2 linked regions of the Methylomagnum ishizawai genome follow. The protein of the gene in region 2 interacts with the protein of the main gene of each other region in a pairwise test. Links are inferred from orthologs where the notes say so. Each region holds a gene or a part of one and is shown on either strand. Other genes may lie near its edges. The genes, in order: K5658_RS00895 and ssb.

Evidence for each region.
Region 1: the proteins of ssb (region 2) and K5658_RS00895 interact in binary tests that used the Escherichia coli proteins (3 or more experiments, as listed by UniProt). The link is inferred for Methylomagnum ishizawai from one-to-one orthologs.

The regions. Positions count from the first base shown.
Region 1 is NZ_AP019783.1:201,935-211,429, reverse strand. The notes cover bases 3,224-6,144. They hold K5658_RS00895 (primosomal protein N'), read right to left. Parts: upstream 5,831-6,144; coding sequence 3,617-5,830; downstream 3,224-3,616. Other genes in these bases: K5658_RS00900 (O-linked N-acetylglucosamine transferase family protein), read left to right, coding at 3,224-3,571. Also shown: more of K5658_RS00900, read left to right, coding at 1-3,223; K5658_RS00890 (HNH endonuclease), read left to right, coding at 6,189-6,779; K5658_RS00885 (DUF5132 domain-containing protein), read right to left, coding at 6,912-7,232; K5658_RS00880 (RDD family protein), read right to left, coding at 7,502-8,218; K5658_RS00875 (BPSS1780 family membrane protein), read right to left, coding at 8,222-9,049; K5658_RS00870 (DUF58 domain-containing protein), read right to left, coding at 9,099-9,495.
Region 2 is NZ_AP019783.1:1,347,028-1,356,562, reverse strand. What follows is about bases 191-3,151. They hold ssb (single-stranded DNA-binding protein), read left to right. Parts: upstream 191-1,381; coding sequence 1,382-1,921; downstream 1,922-3,151. Other genes in these bases: K5658_RS06235 (linear amide C-N hydrolase), read right to left, coding at 2,034-3,080; K5658_RS06245 (MFS transporter), read left to right, coding at 191-1,276. Also shown: more of K5658_RS06245, read left to right, coding at 1-190; K5658_RS06225 (hypothetical protein), read right to left, coding at 3,453-4,709; K5658_RS06220 (hypothetical protein), read right to left, coding at 4,920-5,462; K5658_RS06215 (RT0821/Lpp0805 family surface protein), read right to left, coding at 5,437-6,066; heme d1 biosynthesis radical SAM protein NirJ, read right to left, coding at 6,424-7,593; ahbB (siroheme decarboxylase subunit beta), read right to left, coding at 7,601-8,092; K5658_RS06200 (Lrp/AsnC family transcriptional regulator), read right to left, coding at 8,095-8,538; ahbB (siroheme decarboxylase subunit beta), read right to left, coding at 8,556-9,107; K5658_RS06190 (Lrp/AsnC family transcriptional regulator), read right to left, coding at 9,104-9,535. UniProt on the Escherichia coli protein: Plays an important role in DNA replication, recombination and repair. Binds to ssDNA and to an array of partner proteins to recruit them to their sites of action during DNA metabolism. Acts as a sliding platform that migrates on DNA via reptation.

The sequences.
Region 1 (9,495 bases), 1.1 Mb from region 2 along the record:
CGCCGATCTGTTCCTGGACACGCTGCCCTATAACGCCGGCACCACCGCCAGCGACGCCCTGTGGATGGGCCTGCCGGTGCTGACCCAGGCCGGGCGCTCCTTCGCCGCCCGCATGGGCGGGAGCCTGTTGCGGGCGGCGGGCCTGCCCGAATTGATCGTCCACAACGCGGCGGACTACGAAGCCCTGGCCGTGCGCCTCGCCACCGAGCCGGACGCCCTGGCCGCGCTCAAGGCCAAGCTGGAACGGAACCTCCGGCACCAGCCCTTGTTCGACGTGCCGCGTTCCACCAGGACCCTCGAAGCCGCCTACACGGCGATGTGGGAAAACTGGCAGCGCGGGGCCGCGCCCGCCCATCTCGCCATCGAACTCCCACCCACATCCGACGAATCCCCCAAGCCCGACGAATCCACCATGGCCAAGCACAAGCCCAAACCCACCCAGGCCGCCCAGATTTATCAAGAAGCGGCCCGCCTCTACCACGCCAACCAATTGGAAGCGGCCCGGACCCGGCTCGAGCAATACCTCGCCCTGCGTCCCGACGACCCGGAAGCGCTCAATTTCCTGGCCGTGCTCGCCGCCCGCACCCAAGACTACGCGACGGCGGAACGGCTCCTGCTCAAGCTGGTCGCCGCCCAGCCCACGTACCGGGAAGCCCGCCGCAATCTCGCGGTCATCTACCGCGACATGGGCCGCATCGCCGATGCCGAAACCGCCTACCGCCAATTGCTGGAAATCGACCCCGGCGATGTCGGTCCCTACCTCTCGCTGGCCCAGCTACTCCGGCACAGGGGTCGCCAACCGGAGGCGCTGGACCTCTACCAACGCGCCCTGGCCTTGAACCCCACCCAGCCCGGACAGTTGAACACCATCGGCAACGCCCTGAGCGAAGGCGGACGCCTGGAAGCGGCGGAAGCCGCCTACCGCCAATCCCTGGCGCTCAAGCCCGACAACCCCGAGGCGCTCAACAACCTGGCCGTCACCCTCCGCAAAGCCTTGCGCCCGGACGAGGCCGAAGCCCTTTATCGCCAAGCCCTGGCATTCAAACCGGATTACCCGGAAGCCTGGAACAACCTGGGCAATTTGCTCAAGCAAGGGGGGAAACCGGCGGACGCCGAAGCCGCCTACCGGGAGGCGATCCGGCTCAAGCCGGACTATGCCGAGGCCCATAACGCCCTGGGCACCGTCCTCCGCGAAACCAAGCGCAGGGCGGAAGCCGAGGCCATGCAGCGCCGGGCCATCGCGCTCAAACCGGACGCCGCCACGTTCTACAACGAGCTCGGGAATTTGCTGAACGACGGCAACCGCTACGCCGAGGCCGAGGCCGCCTATCTCAAGGCTTTGGAATTGAAACCGGACTATGCCGAGGTTTATGGCAACCTGGGCGTGCTGTACAAGGTCAGCGTGCGGCTGGAAGAATCGGAAGCCGCCTTCCGCAAGGCGCTGGCGCTCAGGCCGGAATACCCGGACGCCTACAGCAACCTGGGCAACCTGCTCCGCTACATGGGACGCCAGCAAGAAGCCGAGGCCGCCTACCGCCAAGCCCTGGTCCTGGACCCCAACCGCGCCGATATCCACGACAACCTGGGTTCCCTGTATTTCGACAACCGGCTGTGGAACGAAGCCCTGGCCTGTTTCGAGCGCACCCTGGCCTTGAAGCCGGATTACCCGGATTCCGCCGGGATGGCGGTCCTCTGCCGCGACCTCGTCTGCGATTGGCGTGGCCAAGCCGAACTCCACCAGCGGCTCAGGCGGAGCGTGTACGCCGGCTACCGCGGCAGCCCGCCCTGGACCCTGCTCAATGTCGGCGGCGATCCGCTGGAACAACGCCTGGGCGCCGAAATCCATGTCCGCGACAAATACCCCGAACAACCCGCGCCGCAACTGCCGCGCCACCGCCACGACCGCATCCGCATCGCCTATATCTCGCCCGATTGGCGCGACCATCCCGTGGCCCACCTGACCGCCGACCTGCTGGAAGGGCACGACCGGACCCGCTTCGAGATCACCGCCGTCGCCCTGGGCCAACCGGCGGCGGACGCATGGCGGACGCGGGTGGAACGGGCGGCGGACCGCTTCATCGATGCCCATGGCTATTCCGACCCGGCGCTGGCCCAGTGGCTCCGCGACCTGGAAATCGATATCGCCGTCGATCTGGCCGGACACACCCGCAACGCCCGCACCGGCATCTTCGCCTGCCGCGCCGCGCCGATCCAAGTCAATTACCTCGGCCATCCCGGCACCCTGGGCGCGGGCTATATCGATTACCTCCTGGCCGACGACTTCGTGGTGCCGCCGGGCGACGAGGGCTTCTATGTCGAGCGGGTGGCGCGGCTGCCCGAATGCTTCCAAAGCGCCGCCCGGCGTCCGCTCGACACCCCCACGCCCTCCCGCGCCGAACTCGGCCTGCCCGAACACGGCTTCGTGTTCTGCTGTTTCAACAACACCTACAAAATCCATCCGCCGGTGTTCGATATCTGGATGCGCTTGTTGCGGCAGGTGCCGGACAGCGTGCTATGGCTTTACCAAGCCAATGCCGAAGTGGAAAGCAACCTGCGGCGCGAGGCCGGGGCGCGGGGCGTGGACCCGGCGCGGCTGGTGTTCGGGGGCCGGATGCCCAGGCCGGAATATCTGGCGCGGTTCCGGCAGGCCGATTTGTTCCTCGACACCCTGCCGTACAACGCCGGCACCACCGCCGCCGACGCGCTGTGGATGGGCTTGCCGGTGCTGACCCTGCCGGGCCGCGCCTTCGCCAGCCGCATGGCCGGTAGCCTGTTGCGGGCGGCGGGGCTGCCGGAACTCATCGCCGCCACCCCGGAAGCCTACGAAGCCCTGGCCCTGCGCCTCGCTACCCAGCCGGAGGCGCTGGCCGCGCTCAAAGCCAAGCTCGAACGCCACCGCGCCACGGAGCCCTTGTTCGATCTGGAGCGCTCGCGGCTGCACCTGGAAGCGGCCTATGTCCGCATGTGGGAAATCTGGCAGGCGGGTGGGGTGGCCGAATCCTTCGCCATCCCGCCCTTGCCGAGGGAAGTCCGGCCCGTTCGGAAGCTGCTGTATATCGGCGGCGATTCCCGGCCCGGCGCATTCCCCGCCCCGGACTGGGACGCCACCCGGTTGGACCACGCCGACCCGGCGGCGCTGGCCCAGGTGGCGACGGCCTCGCTCGACGCCATCGTCGCGCCGCACCAGCTACAGCGGCTGTATCCGCAAGAAGTGCCGACGGTGCTGGGGGAATTCCGCCGGATGCTGGCGGCGGGGGCTTATGTGTGGGTGGAGGTGCCGGATTTGGGGGCCATCGCGCACTGGATCGCCGGAGATAAATTGGAGGCGGAGATGCCCGCCGCCGCCGCGTCCCCGCTGGACCTGATCTATGGCGACCGCGCCGCCCCCCACCATACCGGCTTCACCGCCGGGACATTGGAGCGGGCGCTGCGGGCCGCCGGGTTCGCCGAAGTCGCCGTGGAACAGGCGGGGACATGGGGATTGCGGGCCATCGCCTGCGTGGAACGGCCCGACCCCGGACGGCTGGCGGCGCTACGATCCGGCTTGGGCATGGAGCCAGGCGGGACTTGACCGCCCCGCGCGCCCCGCGCCGGTGCCCACGAGGGCGGCTCCCGCTCAATACACATCCACCGGATCGATATCCATCGACCACTGCACCCGGCATCCGGCCAACAATTCCGGGATGGCATCCAACAGCGCCTCCACCGCGCCGTGCAATTCCCCGCGCCGGGGCGATTGCAACAGCAATTGGGCGCGGTGCCGTCCCGCCCGCCGGGCCAGGGGCGCGGGCACCGGCCCCAGCACCTGCAAGGACGGCGCTTGCATCCGTCCCGCGAATTCCGCCAACCCCGCCAGGAACCGCGCTGGCCTGTCCGCCTCGGCCGATTCCGCCCGCCATAGCGCCTGATAGCCGAACGGCGGCAATCCGGCAGCGGCCCGCTCCGCCGCGCAGACCTCGGCGAAACCGGCGTAGTCCTCGCGGATCAAACTGCACAGCAGGGGATGGCCGGGCTGGCGGGTTTGCAGCAGCACCGAACCCGGCCTATCTTCGCGCCCGGCCCGGCCCGCCACCTGCATGATCAATTGCGCCGTGCGCTCGCCCGCCCGGTAATCGGTGCTGTGCAGTCCCCCGTCCACATCGACGATGCCCACCAAAGTGACCTTGGGGAAATGATGGCCTTTGGCGAGCATCTGGGTGCCGACCAGGATATCGACCCGGCCCGCGTGGATATCGTCCAGCAGTTGATGCAAAGACCCCTTGCGCCGGGTGCTATCGCGGTCGATGCGGGCCACGCGGGCCTCGGGGAAACGCTCTTCCAGGGCGGCTTCGATGCGCTCGGTGCCCAGGCCCAAGGGCCGCAATTCGCTGTCGCCACATTGGGCGCAGGCGCGGACCAAGGCTTGTTCGTGGCCGCAATGATGGCAGCGCAAGCGGTCCTCCCCGAAGTGGATGACCAAGTTGGCGTCGCAGCAGCCGCATTGCGCGACCCAGCCGCAGGCATGGCAGATCAAGGTCGGCGCGAAACCGCGCCGGTTGACGAACAGCAAGACCTGTTCCCGCCTGCCCAGGGTTTGGCCGATCTCGGACAAAAGCTGGGAAGACAAGCCTTCCACCAGGCGCTGGCCGCGGATATCCAACAAGCGGAACAGCGGCGGGGCCGCGCCCCCGGCCCGCTCCGGTAGGTGCAAACGCTGGTAGCGCCCTTGCCGGACATTATGGAGACTCTCCAAGGAGGGCGTGGCGGAACCCAACACCACCGGGATTTTCAGCAGATGGGCACGCATCACCGCCACATCCCGCGCCGAGAAGCGGAAGCCGTCGTGCTGCTTGAACGAAGCGTCGTGTTCCTCGTCCAATACGATCAAACCCGGCGCGCGCATGGGCATGAACACGGCGGAGCGGGTGCCGAGCAGGATCGCGGCTTCGCCGCGCTGCATCGCCAACCAGGCCCGGCGGCGCTCGCCGGCGGCCAGCCCGGAATGATAGACCGCCAAGGGGTCCGGGAACCGGGCACGGAAGCGGGCTTCCAATTGCGGTGTCAGGCTGATTTCGGGCACCAGCACCATGACCTGTCCGCCCCGCGCCAACACTTCGCCCGCCAGCCGCAAATACACCTCGGTCTTGCCGCTGCCGGTGACGCCATCCAACAGGAAGGCCCGGAAGCCGCCCAGGGCTTCCAGCACCCGCGCCACGGCGGCGGCTTGGCCGGGATTGAGCGCCAAGGGCGGGGCGGGGGAATGGACGGTGCCGGTCCCGGCGGCGGCAACCTGGGCCGCTTGTTCCCGCCACAACGCCAAACCCTTGCCGACCAAGGCGGTGGCGGCGTGCTTGCCACCGTCCAGCCCGGCCAGGATCGCGGGCGGCAAACCAGCGGGATGCTCCCGCAGCAGGCGCAGCAATTCGGCTTGGCGGGGCGAGCGCTTGACCAAGGCTTCGGCCCCGGCACCGCCGGGACCCGCCGGGCAGAGGACGCGGACCGTTTCCGGCGCGGCGGATTGGCCCTCCCGCAGCAAGGGCGCGAAGGCCAGGGCCAGCGCTTCGCCGATGGGATAGTGGTAATAGCGGCTGGCCCAGGCCAACAGGGCGAGGTCGTCCGCCGAGAGCAGGGGTTCCGGGTCCAGCACGGCCAGGACGGGCTTGAGCCTGGCGGGATCGAGTTCGGAAGCATCGGCGATTTCCAGCAGCACGCCGATCCGCCGCCGGGGTCCGAACGGCACCTGGACCCTGACGCCGGGCCGCAAAGCAGCGGGGTCCACCCCGGCGGGCGGCAGGTAGTCGAACAGGCTCCGCAGCGGGGCCTGGACCGCGATCCTCAGCACCTTGGGCATGTCAAATCCAGGACATAAAAGCCGCCTAGCATAGGGCGGGAGCCTTTGGAACCCGGTCCGGGCCTGTTCGCAAAGCTGTGGATAACTTTGTGGATTATCGGCGCGGAACCGCTTCGACCCGATGGGATTTTTGGATGCGGAACGCCCCGCGGCGCTTCGCCCCCATAAAAATCCTCCTTTAAAAGCAAGCACCTATGCATAGATAAAAATCCGGGGCCGGGCCGGTTCCCGCAAAGTTTTCCCTCCCCGGCCAAATTGAATACACTGTGCATAAGTCTTTGCTTTAGCGATCTTTCGAAGTGAACCCTAACCACCCATCCCGAATGAAAACCCGCCAGCGCTCGACTATGGAGGAAACATGGAGATTTATCATCTACAGGTGTTGCGAACCGACGCCTCCGGCATGCCCCTGGAATGGATAGGCTACCAGGAGGCGGCGAAACTCTATCACCTGGGGCAGGTCGCCTATAGCTGCGGCACGCATCTCTACACCCTACACGGCGGCATCAACGCCAAGACCGGCAGGCGCAGCATCATCGAGGTCAACTCGATCATCGCCACCTACCATCAGCACGGCAGCGGCTACGGCGCCGACCCCAACTACGTCCCCCCGCTCAGCAATCCCGCCCTGTTCCGCCGCGACAACAACCTCTGCCTGTATTGCGGCCAGCATTTCGGCCAGGGCGATCTTTCCCGCGACCACATCACCCCCATCAGCCAAGGCGGCGCGGACATCTGGAACAATGTCGTCACCGCCTGCAAGCGCTGCAACAACCACAAGGCCGGCCGGACCCCCGAACAGGCCGGGATGCAGCTCCTGGCGATCCCCTTCGTGCCCACCCACGCCGAATACATCTACCTACAGGGTCGCCGGGTGCTGAGCGACCAGATGGAGTTCCTCAAGGCGCATTTCCCCCGCAAAAGCCCCCTGCACCAACGCCTGCGCTGACTCGGCGCCGGCCTGAACCTAAGGACTGGGTGGATGAGGGATCGACGGGAAGGTCGGTAGGGAAGGGGTTTGTCCGGCGGGTGCGCGACCGGCCCGGTGGGCCGCGCCGCGACGACGGGCGATGGGGGCCGCTCAGCCCTGGGCCTCTTCGGCGGTTGCCGCGGCCACCTCCATGGCGTCTTCGATATCCCCGGCTTCTTCGACCACGGCTTCCTCGGCGAAACGCTGCTCGGCCAATTCGGCCCGTACCTCGGCGACCAAGTCCTCCAGGGATTCGCTGGCTTCCGCCATCCATTCGCGGCCCTTCTCGAACAGGAGGATGCCGCCCTTCATCGCGCCACGGGTGACGGGCCGCAAGGCCGGCGTCAGCAGCAGCCCCGCGGCGGCCACGCCCAGGCCAATCGCCACGCCCTTGGTGATATCGCTTTTCAGTATGTCGGTGAGTTTTGCCATGATGCCTCCATGAACTCTTCGTGGAACCGCCCGCGCCCGGCATTCCATGGGAAATACCGTCCGGGCGGGGAACAACCGGAATCCGCGCCGCACGCTCCCGCCATGGAAAAACCGGACGGATGGCGGCGCGGATTCCAGGGAAAAAGGCGGAGAGTCGGGGGGTATTATGCCAGCCCCGCTGGGATGGGGGGGAAGTTTGCCCGGTGGCGGCCCGAAGGCCAAGCGCTAAGGTTTACCCGGCCAGTTTACAGCATCATGACAGCCGGGATTCAATCCCGGCCCTGGACGGCGCGGCCCTGCAAGAAATCGGCGAGGCGGAACAAACGCGCCCGCCCCGCCTCCGGGGACAGCCCGGCGGTCAGGGGCGCGGCCAAGGCGGCCAGTTCCAAGGCGCGTTCCGGGGTCAGGGTTGCGGCCCGGCGGCGGTATTCCAACAGCGCCCGCCGTTCCCCGGCCCCCAGGGGGAAGGGCGGCGGTTCCACGCCCTCCACCGGGGCCGGGCCGCCCGGATCGGGTTTTTTCATGCCCCGATACACCACCACCGTCCCGGCCAGGATATCGCCCAGGCGCTTGCCATCGCCATTCAGGCCCATGGCCACCAAGCCCACCGCATAGCCCACCGGGGCGGCGTCCACGAAACGCAGGGCGTTGCGCAGGAAAGCGGCGTCCCAACCGACCGGGGTGGCATCGTCGCGCAGCACGGCCAGCCCGCACAGGCGCTTGCCCGGCGTGGCCCCGGCATTGAAGACCTCGAACAACACCGGATACCCCCAAGCCAACCCGAAATAGACCAACAGCAGCAAGCCCATGCCCATCGAACCCAGCCGTCCCAGCAAGGTGGCCGCGGCCACGAACACGAGGAAGCGGATTACGGCATCGATGCAGAACGCCCGCGCCCGCGCCGCCGGTCCCGCCAGGCGCAGGACCAATTCGCAGCCTTCGGGGGTCGCGACCACGCGGACGGTATCGGGCGGCGGGGTGTCCATCGCTCACTCGGTGAAGATGTTGCGGTAGGCCACATAGGTCGAGGCGATCAACACCGGCCACAGCGCCAGCCAGCCCAGGCCCAGGGTCAGGACGGCCAGGACCGTTAAGATCGCGCCACCCAAGCCGTAGGCCAGGAACGGCATGAGGTTCCGCAGGCAGCCCTGGAAGCTGAGGACCAAGGCCCGCCCCGGCGGCACATCGTGCAAGATGGCCAGGGCCGGGGCGAACCAGAGCGCCATCATCACCGGCATCATCAGGGCCGATACCATCAGCAGGGCCAGCAACAAGCGGACCGGATCGGGCATCATCGCCACCGCTTCGCCATGGACCAGGATATTGAACCCCGTCGGCATCCCCAGGGCGGCGATGAACGAGCCGAACAGGATCGCGGCGCTGGCGGCGCTCCCGGCCAGTCCGATCAAGGCCAAGCCGAGGAAGCGGCGGAACAGGCCCGCGAACAGGTGTTCGACCCCGAGGCCGTCCCGCTCCAGGGTCAGCGCATGGCAGCCATACATCAGGCCGCCCGTGAACAGCGTATTGACCAGCCCCACCGCGAGGTTCGCCACCAGGCTCTGGCCCAGCAGGATCAAGCCGATGATGACCATCCACAGGATCACGATGCCGATCCAGGTGGCGGGCGCCCTCGCGAACAATTCCCAACCGCCGGCCAGCCAGCCCAACCCCCGCGTGAATTCGAGGGCGCGGGGCGTCTCCAGCAATTCGCCCAGCCCTTCGAGGCCGGGATCGTCCACCCTGGCCTGGGGCGCTTCGTAGGGATTCTGGGTCTCATCGGCCTCGGGGATGGGTTCTGGCGTACTCGGCGTACTCATGGTGGGCTCCGGGTTTGAACAAGATATGGCGAAACAGCGATATTACTCCTCATAGCAGACCGCCACGCTTCATCTCCCAATAGCGGTTGACCAGGGCCGTGGGCAATCCGGGCGGGGCCACCTCCAACACCTGGGCACCCTGGGCCTTCAACATCGCCCATTGCCGCCGCCGGGCGCGGCGGTAATCCACGGCGGCGGCATAGCCCAGGGCGGCGTCGAAATCCGCGATGGGCCGGGCCAAGGCCGCGTCCAGGGCGGTTTCCCGTAAATTGGCGACCAGGACCCCATGCCGCCTGCCCAATAGGCGCAAGGCCAGGACCAGGCTGGATTCGTCCTCGTCGCGCAGATTGGTGAGCAGGACGATCAGCGCCCGCCGTTCCAAGCGCCCGGCCAAGGACTGGGCCGCCATCAGGTAATCCGGGGTGCGCGGCGTGGGTTGCAGGTCG
Region 2 (9,535 bases):
CTCGGTGTTCGCCCGCGACCTGCCCGGCGCCACCCCGGCCCTGGTCGGCCTCGCCATCAGCGCCTACGGGCTGACCCAAGCCCTGTTCCAGATTCCCTTCGGCCTGTGGTCCGACCGCTATGGCCGCAAGCCCGTCATCACGATAGGACTCGTCCTGTTCGTGCTGGGCAGCGCCCTCGCCGCCCTGTCCGACGATATCTACGGCATCATCGCGGGCCGCGCCCTGCAAGGCGCGGGCGCGGTGGCGGCGGTGGTGATGGCCCTCGCCGCCGACCTCACCCGCGAGGAGCACCGCACCAAGGCCATGGCCTTGATCGGCGTCAGCATCGGCTTCTCCTTCGCCCTGTCGATGGTGGCGGGACCGATACTCTCGGCCTGGATGGGACTGAAGGGCTTGTTCTGGGTGGTCACCGCCTTGGCCGCGCTGGGCATCGTGGTGCTCTATACCGCCGTGCCCGATCCCGTGACCAGCCGCTTCCACCGCGACGCCGAGGTCAGGACCGCTTCGTTCGGCACGGTGCTGGGCAACCCGGAACTGTTGCGGCTCGACCTTGGCATCTTCTGCCTGCACCTGATCCTCACCGCCACTTTCGTGGTGCTGCCCCTGGTACTGCGCGACACGCTCGACCTGCCCACCGCCCAGCATTGGCATCTCTATTTGCCGGTGTTCGTGCTGGCGATGGCGAGCATGGTGCCTTTCGTGATCGTGGCCGAGAAAAAGCGCAAGATGAAGCCGGTGTTCCTCGGGGCCATCGCCGTGGTGGCGCTGGCCGACCTGGGTTTCCTGGGATTCGGCGCGAGTTTCTGGGCGGTGTTCGGGCTGCTCTACCTGTACTTCACCGGCTTCAACCTGCTGGAAGCCACCCTGCCCTCCATGGTGTCCAAGATCGCCCCGCCCGACCTCAAGGGCACGGCCATGGGCGTTTATTCCACCGCCCAATTCCTGGGCGCGTTCGCGGGCGGCGCGGGCGGGGGCTGGATTTACGGGCATCACGGCATCCCGGCGGTGTTCCTGTATTGCGCGGTGGCGGCCCTCATCTGGCTGGCGGTGGCCCTGGGGATGCGCCCGCCGCGCCATGTCAGCAGCCTCCTGGTCAATGTCGGCGCGTTGAGCCGGGAACAAGCCGCCACCCTCTCGGGCCGTTTGCTGCAAGTGCCGGGCGTGGCCGAGGCGGTGGTCCTGGCCGAGGATGGCGTGGCCTATCTCAAGGTGGATAAGGACACCCTGGACCGCGCGGCCCTGACCGAAGAATTGTTCCAAACCCAGGCGGCCTGATCCGCCCTCTACGACAGCAAGACCGGGGCGAACCCGGCATTGAACCGTCCGGGCCGCCCCTACGGCCCCGGACACCCCGAATGCACACTATCGGAGAAACTTCCCATGGCCTCTCGCGGCATCAACAAAGTCATCCTCATCGGCAATCTGGGCCGAGACCCCGAAGTCCGCTACATGCCCAACGGCGAAGCCGTGGCCAACGTCACCATCGCCACCAGCGACTCTTGGAAAGACCCGCAAGGCAACACCCAAGAGCGCACCGAATGGCATAACGTGGTGTTCTATCGCAAGCTGGCGGAAATCGTCGGCCAATACCTGAAGAAAGGCGGCAAGGTCTACGTCGAAGGCAGCCTCCGCACCCGCAAATGGCAGGATAAGAACGGCCAGGACCGCTACACCACCGAAATCATCGCCAACGAAATGCAGATGCTCGACCGCGCCGGTGGCGGCGGCGGCATGGGCGGAGGCGGCGGAGACCCCGGCCCCTGGTCGGAAGCGACACCGCCCACCGCCACCCGCGACCGCGATTCCGAACGCTACGCCCCGCCGCCCCAGACCACGACGGGTTCCCCGGCACCCCAACGCCCGCCCGCGCCACCGGCGGGCGGCGGCATGGATGATTTCGACGACGATATCCCGTTCTAGGTTCTACCATCAGAGCATTTATTAAGAATCTCTCCAAAGCCCGCTTCATGCGGGCTTTTTTTTGGTTTTCAGCTGTAGAATTTTGGGAGGCGGTAGTTAATTGATTTGGTTTTCAAACCGGTTTCCGATGATGTTTATTCTTAATCGGCTTTAACTTGCTGGAAACCTCGCCCACCAACGAAATCTCCTCCCCGGAAACCTGCTTGATGGGCATACCCTTGGCGAAATTGATTTTGCCGAGGTCGATCCAGAACATATTCGGGGAACCGGAAGCCTGGAAGAAGTAGAGCCGGTCGCCCGCGTCCGCCAATGTGGTCCACAAGGTGGGCCAAGTATCTTCGGAATGGACTCCCGCCGATGTATTTTCGGCACCGAGCGGAACCGAGACCGTTTTGACAATGCTGTAGACCTCGGCCAAAGCCTCCCGGATATCCTTGGGCGCGGGTATTGTTTTCAAAAAGGCCGAGGCGCGGACAAAGCGGCTGGCGGGGTCGATGTCGCCGGGCAGGGGTTCGGTCCCGCCGAAATACCTGTATTTTTTAAGATTGTTCAGTTGCCAATCCAAAGGCGGCTCATTGGTCATGACGGACGAATCCTTGCCGCGATGCACCACCTTGGCCCCGTTGACGAACTCGATGACGGCGGAATCGCCGGTGGCGTCGGAAATGGAGATGTGCAGCGGCCATTCCCGCCCCGCCGCCTTCACCGAGACGATTTGGACTTTGTCCAACTCCGCCAAGGCCTCGGCAACCGTGGCGGAAACATCCAAGAGGTATTGAAGCACCATGGCATTGGCCACGCCGGGGCGGGTATCCCTGGTTTCGTATTGGGAGTCATGCAGATAAAGGAGGTTCGCCACGAACCCCTTTTCGTTCATGCCATCGGAGGTGGCTATCCCTAAAGAATTCACCACCACGCTGCCGTATTTCGAGACCCAGCGCACCCCGTTGCCATCGGTAACGGCCCCATCCCTGGCAATGCCCCGGGGATAGGCCACGAGCTTGGGATGGTCCGGTATGTAAAGGTCCATGGTGCGGCCTACGACATGGCCATGGTCCGTGTTGAGCAGGATGCGCGAGCAAGCCGTGGCTGCTTGGTCCAGCAAGCCAAGGCTCAAGCTTGCGGAAAGGACCAGGACGGAAAGTTGTTTGGCGGTCATGGGGAGCGCTCCAAATAGGATTGGGTTGGGGATGCCAGACCATCCGGCACAGGGTAGGAAAAGCCCGGCAATTCTGGGGTGGTTATGCGCACGGACGGAAAATCCCATGGCAAATCCAGCCGGGTATCGATCCCGGCCAACCAGCGTACCAACAGATCCATCGGCAATCCTGGAAGAATCTGGAGGCGGTGGAATGGGCCACCCTGGCCTGGGTGGACGGGGTTCATCGGCGACATCACGCCCGCCGAGGCCGAAGCCGCCTACTACCGTAGCCTTACCGAGCCCGCCATCGCGGCGTGGCTCACAGCAAACAGCCTCCGGAATTTCCGGGGCGGTCCATCCCGCTATTGATCCAAAACTTCAAAGGCCGGATCAACCGTTATGAAGGCGTAAACGGGCCCGGAGCCAATGGTAGGTCAATCGAAGGCCGGTGATGAACAGCCCGGATAGGACCACCAAGAGGAGCAGCTTCCGGAATACGTAATCGACCAGGGCTTCGCCGGCCTCGCGCGAGGCTTGCGTGACCACCGCAAGCTGGTCTTTGTGGGTGGCGGAGACCGCCAGGCTTAAAAGCCCATGAAGCTCGGCGGACATATGGCTGACTTCCCCGGCGGCCTTGCCCCATTCCCGGATGTCGAACGGCGGCGCGTTGGGATCGTCGGGCGAATCCCGTAGCTGTTGCGCGATGCCTTCGTAGGATTTCAAGACCTGGGCGGTCGCCTGGGCCATGTGGGTGCCTTCCGCGAGGGTCTCTTTCGTGGCTTGGGCCAGACCGACCAGCCCGATGCGCTCCTGGGTGAAGGCCTTGAGGACGCTCTCCCGTTCCGAAGACAAAAAGGCCGGCAGGGATTCGAGGCTTTTGGAAAGCCGCTCGCTGGAACCGGCGATCTGGGAACCGCTGCCGACCAGGCTGGCGACTTCTGGGATCTCGGCGGAACGCAGGGCCAGGAGTTCCGCCTGCCATCCCATCGTCTGGGGGAGCCGTTGCCCGATGAAAAGGGCGCGCTCCGCGAAAAGACGGGTTTCCGCCAATTCGCGGGCGGCCGGATCGAGTCCCGCGAGGGGATCTATGCCGAGGAGTCCGAAGACACTGTTCGGCAGCGCGCTGGACCGGTTGACCTCCAATCCCTTGGTGATATCGTTGACCATCGCGATACCGGCGAAGGCTTCGGGGTCCGCGTTCGGTTCGGCGAAGCTCCGCCGCCACCGCTCGATTTCCTTCCGCAGTTCGGCGCGCATTTCCGGGCTGAGCGCCCGCTCCGCGATGGCCCAGATTTCCCTTTCCCGATCCTTGAAGCAGCGGAGCATGGGTTCCGCCGAGGGGCCATAGACCTTGGGCAGCCAGTAGTCCTCGACGCGGTGCCGGGCCTCCGAGGCGAGCACGGTCAGGCTGACCAGGTTGGAGATGGGATTGGAACCCGAAGCCAATCCGTAAACATCCGTGGCCAAGGCCGATTTGATGGCGAGGAGATCGGCCCTTTTGATCGGGCCTTCGCTGGTGGAGAGGTGCTCCGCCGCCTGCGTGGTCGAGAACACGAAATTGTCCGCGAAACGGAGCAGGTCGTCTTGGAGTTTGATGGGGTCGGCCGGCTCGGTTTCCGGCGCTCCGGGAAGTATTGCCACTACCATGCGGGCCGGGAGCTCCACGGTCTTATGGATCAGCGCACAACTACTCCCGAGCAGGCCCAACAACGGGGCTGTCATCGTCAGGGAACGTAGGCATCTGTGCGGCACGGTGTTGGTCGCGGGCGGCGCTTTTCCGGGGAGTTCACCTAGGCAGCTGGATTTCCGGGTGGACATCAACGTGGAACCCCATTGGCGGCGGTCGATAAGCGGCAATCAGCCCGGTCGATTTTCCCCACGGGCCTTTTCGGGAAACACCGCGCGGGCCTCGCGCACGAACAAGGCCCGGAGCTTGTCCCAAAAATCACCGCCCAGCACGAAGAGGCTGGCCAGGAATACCAGGTCGCTGGCAAGGTTCGCGTAAAAGCGCCAAGGCGAAGCATCCGGGAGCCATTCGGGAAAATAGCCTTGGATATAGGTCACGACCAGCGGCGACAGGAATAGCACCAGTCCGAAGGCATGGCGGACCGGCCCCACGTTGCCCGCTGGTTTCTGGCTGGCGAACCAACGCTTCACGGCGGACACGATGCGGTCGAAGTTCTCCTTGCCCATGATCGCCACCGCCGCCAAGGTTCCGATATCCGGCGCCAGCAGCAGGGAACCGGCCAAGGCTTTGAGCCATCCCGGCCAATGTTCTTGGATAAAAAACGGAACCGCGAACAGCAGATTGCTGACAATCAGTACGGCGAGGCCGAGCTTGAAACGGGCGTCGGCCCCGGTGACCGCATCGCCCTTATTTGCGTTGTTCCCACGTGCCATCAGGCTTCTTGCATACATCGAGGGTGGTTTCGGCGCTGTCCTTTTTGGATTTTCCTATCGCCAAGAACAGCGTGCGGCAACCGTTGTCGCCGGTCGCGGTGGGTTTGAAGGTTCCGGAATGATCGGTTTTGGGGTTGTGCCAAGTCTTGGCTTTGCCATCTTTCGCGTTATCCAAGGCGTCTTGGGCCGCTTTGTCGAACAGCCCCCAATCTTCGTCGGTAAAGGATTCGGCGGGCGACGCCTTGATCTTCCACTGGCCTTCGATCTTGCAGAAACTCAAGACCGATTTTTCCGAGATACCGCTCGCCGTTTTGGTGGCCAACGCGGTTTGTCGGCATGACAAACCGGAATCCTTATACGACAGTAGTACCTTGAACACCCCCTTGCTACCGGTTTTGGGGTTTTTCCAGCCTTTACTCGCACCATCCTTGCCGTGATCCAATATGTCCTGCCCGGTCTCCAGCATAAGCTGATAATCCTCGTCGTTCATATATCGGTCTGGAGACTGGGCTAATAGATATTCATATTGGAATGCCTGCGCGGACGAACTAAAACCTTGGGTTGCTAGCATTAAAGCTGCCGTGGCAATCAATTTGTAATTCATCGTAGCTCCTTTTTGTTTTGTCGCTTTGGAATTTATCGAATCCGGCGGGCGGCGTTGCGCCCAAATGAGAACACCATCCGACCCGCGAGCGGCGTTGCGGCCTCCCCCGATCTACTAAGCCTAGACGATTACAAGAAGGGTGTACTATTAAGGCAAGCCCCGCGTCGTGGGAGCGTTCTCAAAGCCACCACCGCCGGCGATTCCGTCAAGGATTTCCTGGAAGCCCGCGGCAAGCGGGCTTTTTTATGGCTGTATGAGTTTCGCGCGATTCATGGGAACGGGCCACCGAGGACGGGCGTCGCCGCCTCGTAGCCAAGAGGAAGGGTTACGGGCACAGGCAGGGCCGGGCAATCCGCGTCAGCGGTCCCGTGCCTGGAGGCCGATCTCGTCGTCGGCGAGATAGCAGCCGGGATCTTCGGCCCAGAAATCCCCGGTGGTCTGGTGGGCACGCACCCGCGTGTTGCCATTGCAAAGATCGAGATGGGCGCATTCCGCGCAGCGGCCCTTGACCGGGCGCGGACTGGCTTTCAGGCCCGCCATCAAGGGGTCCGACACATCCCGCCAAATCTCCGAAAAAGGCCGTTCCCGCACATTCCCCAGGCTGTAATGCCACCAGAAGGTGTCGGGATGGACGTTCCCCAGGTTGTCGATATTGGCGATGTTGACGCCGGAGGCATTGCCGCCCCATTGGGCCAGCCGGGCGCGCAGCCTTCCCGCTTGGTCGGGGAAGCGCCGCCGCGCCCAGTGCAACAGGTAAACCCCGTCGGCGTCGTTGTTGCCGGTGACGAATTCGGCGGGCCGCCCCGCCCGGAGCCGGTCCAGGCAGGTATCGAACAAGAGGTCCATGGCGGCGCGGGTCGTGGCGAACACCGCGTCGTCCTTGCGGTTGCGGTGGCCGCGACCGCCGTAGTTGAGGTGGGAGAGATAGAACTTGTCCACGCCTTCCCGTTCCATCAGGTCGAGCAGGGCGGGCAGGTCGGCGTGGTTGTCGCGGGTCAGGGTGAAGCGCAGGCCGACCTTGATGTCCCGTTCGCGGCAGAGCCGGACCCCATGCAGCGAACGCTCGAAGGAACCGGGACTCTGGCGGAAATCGTCGTGGGTCTTGCCTATGCCGTCCAGGCTGACGCCCACGTAGTCGAAGCCGGTGGCGGCGATGGCGGCGATGTTCTGTTCGGTGATGAGGGTGCCGTTGCTGGACAGCCCCACGTAGAAACCCATGGCCTTGGCGCGTTGGGCGATGGCGAAGATATCGGGCCGCAGCAGCGGCTCCCCACCGGACAGAATCAACACCGGCACCCAGAACGCCCTGAGGTCGTCCATCACCGCGAAGACCGCATCGGTATCGAGTTCGCCGGGGAAGTCGATATCCGCCGAGGTGGTGTAGCAATGCTTGCAGGCCAGATTGCAGCGGCGGATCAGGTTCCAAATCACCACGGGGCCGGGCATGACCCGGCGGCGTGGCGCGGCGGGAAGCGGTTCCGCCGGGGGATCCAGCAGTTCGGCGATGTATTGGGTGATGCGGAACATGGGGGGGTTAATCGCCGATACGCAAGCCGGTTTTCTTCAAGATGCGCGTGCTGTACAGCACGGCATGGCCCCGGTTGGCCTCGCCCAGCAAGGCCGCGATGCGGGCGGTTTCCCGCTCGACCTCTTCACGGGTCCGGCCATGGACCATGGCGAACAGGTTATACGGCCAGTCGGGCCGATGGCGCGGGCGGTGGTAGCAATGGCTGACCGCATCCAAGGCACCGACCCGCGCCCCGAGTGCGTCGATCGCTTCATCCGGCACATCCCAGACCGTCATGCCATTGGCCCGGTAGCCCAACTTGTAATGATTGGGCACCGCGCCGATGCGGCGGATCACCCCGCGTTCCTGCATCGCCCGCAGCCGCGCCATCACCACGTCGGCGGAGAGGCCCAGTTGTTCGGCGATGGCCGCGTAGGGCCGGGGCGTCAGCGGCAAACCGGCCTGGGTGGCGCGGATGATTTGGCGGTCGATCTCGTCGATGGCGTCGCGGTCTTGCATGGTCATACCTCCAGGCGCAGGCCCACGTAGTACTCGGCCAGTTTGGGCATATCGTGGACCTTCAAGCCGGTGGCGGCTTCTATCCCCGCGATGACTTCGGCCTTGCGCTCCGGCTTTTCGGTCGCGAGGACGAACCACATGTTCAAGGCATGGTCGCGGGCGTAGTTGTGGGCGACTTCCGGGAAAGCGTTGACCTCGGCCACCACCCGCTCGAAATCGGCCTCGGGCACGGCCAGCGCCGCCAGGCTCAGCGCCCCGCCCATGCGCTCGGCATGGTAGAGCGGCCCGAAGCGGCTCAGGATGCCTTGGTCCAACAAGCCGCGCAGTCCTTCGATGACTGCTTCCTCGGTCAAACCCAGGCGTTCCGCGACTGCCAAATAGGGCCGCTCGCAAATCGGGAAACCGCCTTGCAGGCCGTTGATGAGGGTGCGTTCCAGGGCGTTCATGGGGAGTGGGGAAAAGCTTAACGGTAGACCGCGCCGCGCTGCTTGAAACAGCGGCGGCTGAATAATACGGCGCGGGGCATGGCCTCCAGGCCGCAGGCGAGGGTCAACGCCTCCACCTGGGCTTCGACGGTGGCGCGATCCCGGCCATGGATCATGCAGAACAGATTATAGGGCCAGGCCTCGCCCCGGCGCGGACGGCGGTAACACAGCGTGACACAGGCGAAAGCGGCCAGCCGGGCACCGACGGCGCCGACCAGGGCGTCCGGTACGTCGAACACCACCATGGCGTTGGCGCGGTAGCCGAGTTTGCGATGGCGGACCACCACCCCCAGGCGTTTGACGATCCCGGTTGCGAGCCAGCGTTCCAGCCGTTCGATGACCTCGGCCTCGCTCAAACCCACCTGCCGCCCCAGTTCGGCATAGGGCCGGGGCACCAGGGGCAGGCCGTGCTGGACCGCCGCCAGCAAGCGTAGGTCGCTGGCCGCGTCGGGATGGGTTCCGCAATGGACCGGGGCCGGACCGGGAAACACGGCGGGGAAATCCACCGCCCGGAGTGGCATCCCGCTCATGTGGGTCCGCTCCCGAAGTCCAGCGGAAAACCCAGGTCGATATGGAAATCCTCCAGCAAGGGCAGCGACAACACGGCCAATCCCGTATGCCGCTCGATCCGGGCCAGCGCCGCGTCCAAGCGTTCCGGGTCGGCGGCGGTGAGGACGAACCACAGGTTGTAGCGGTGTTCCCGCTCGTAGTTGTGGTTCACTTCGGGGAGATCGCTGATCCAGGCGGCAACGGCTTCCAGGCGTTCCGCCGGTACGGCCAGGGCCGCCAGCGTGCTGGCTCCGACCCGCTGGGGCGCGAACACCGGCCCCACCCGGCTGACCATTTGGCTATCGCTCAAGACCCGAAGGTTTTCCAGCACCTCGGCCTCGTCCACGCCCAAAGTTTCGGCCAGGGCTTGGAAAGGCCGCGGCGACAGCGGGAAGCCGCGCTGGAAATC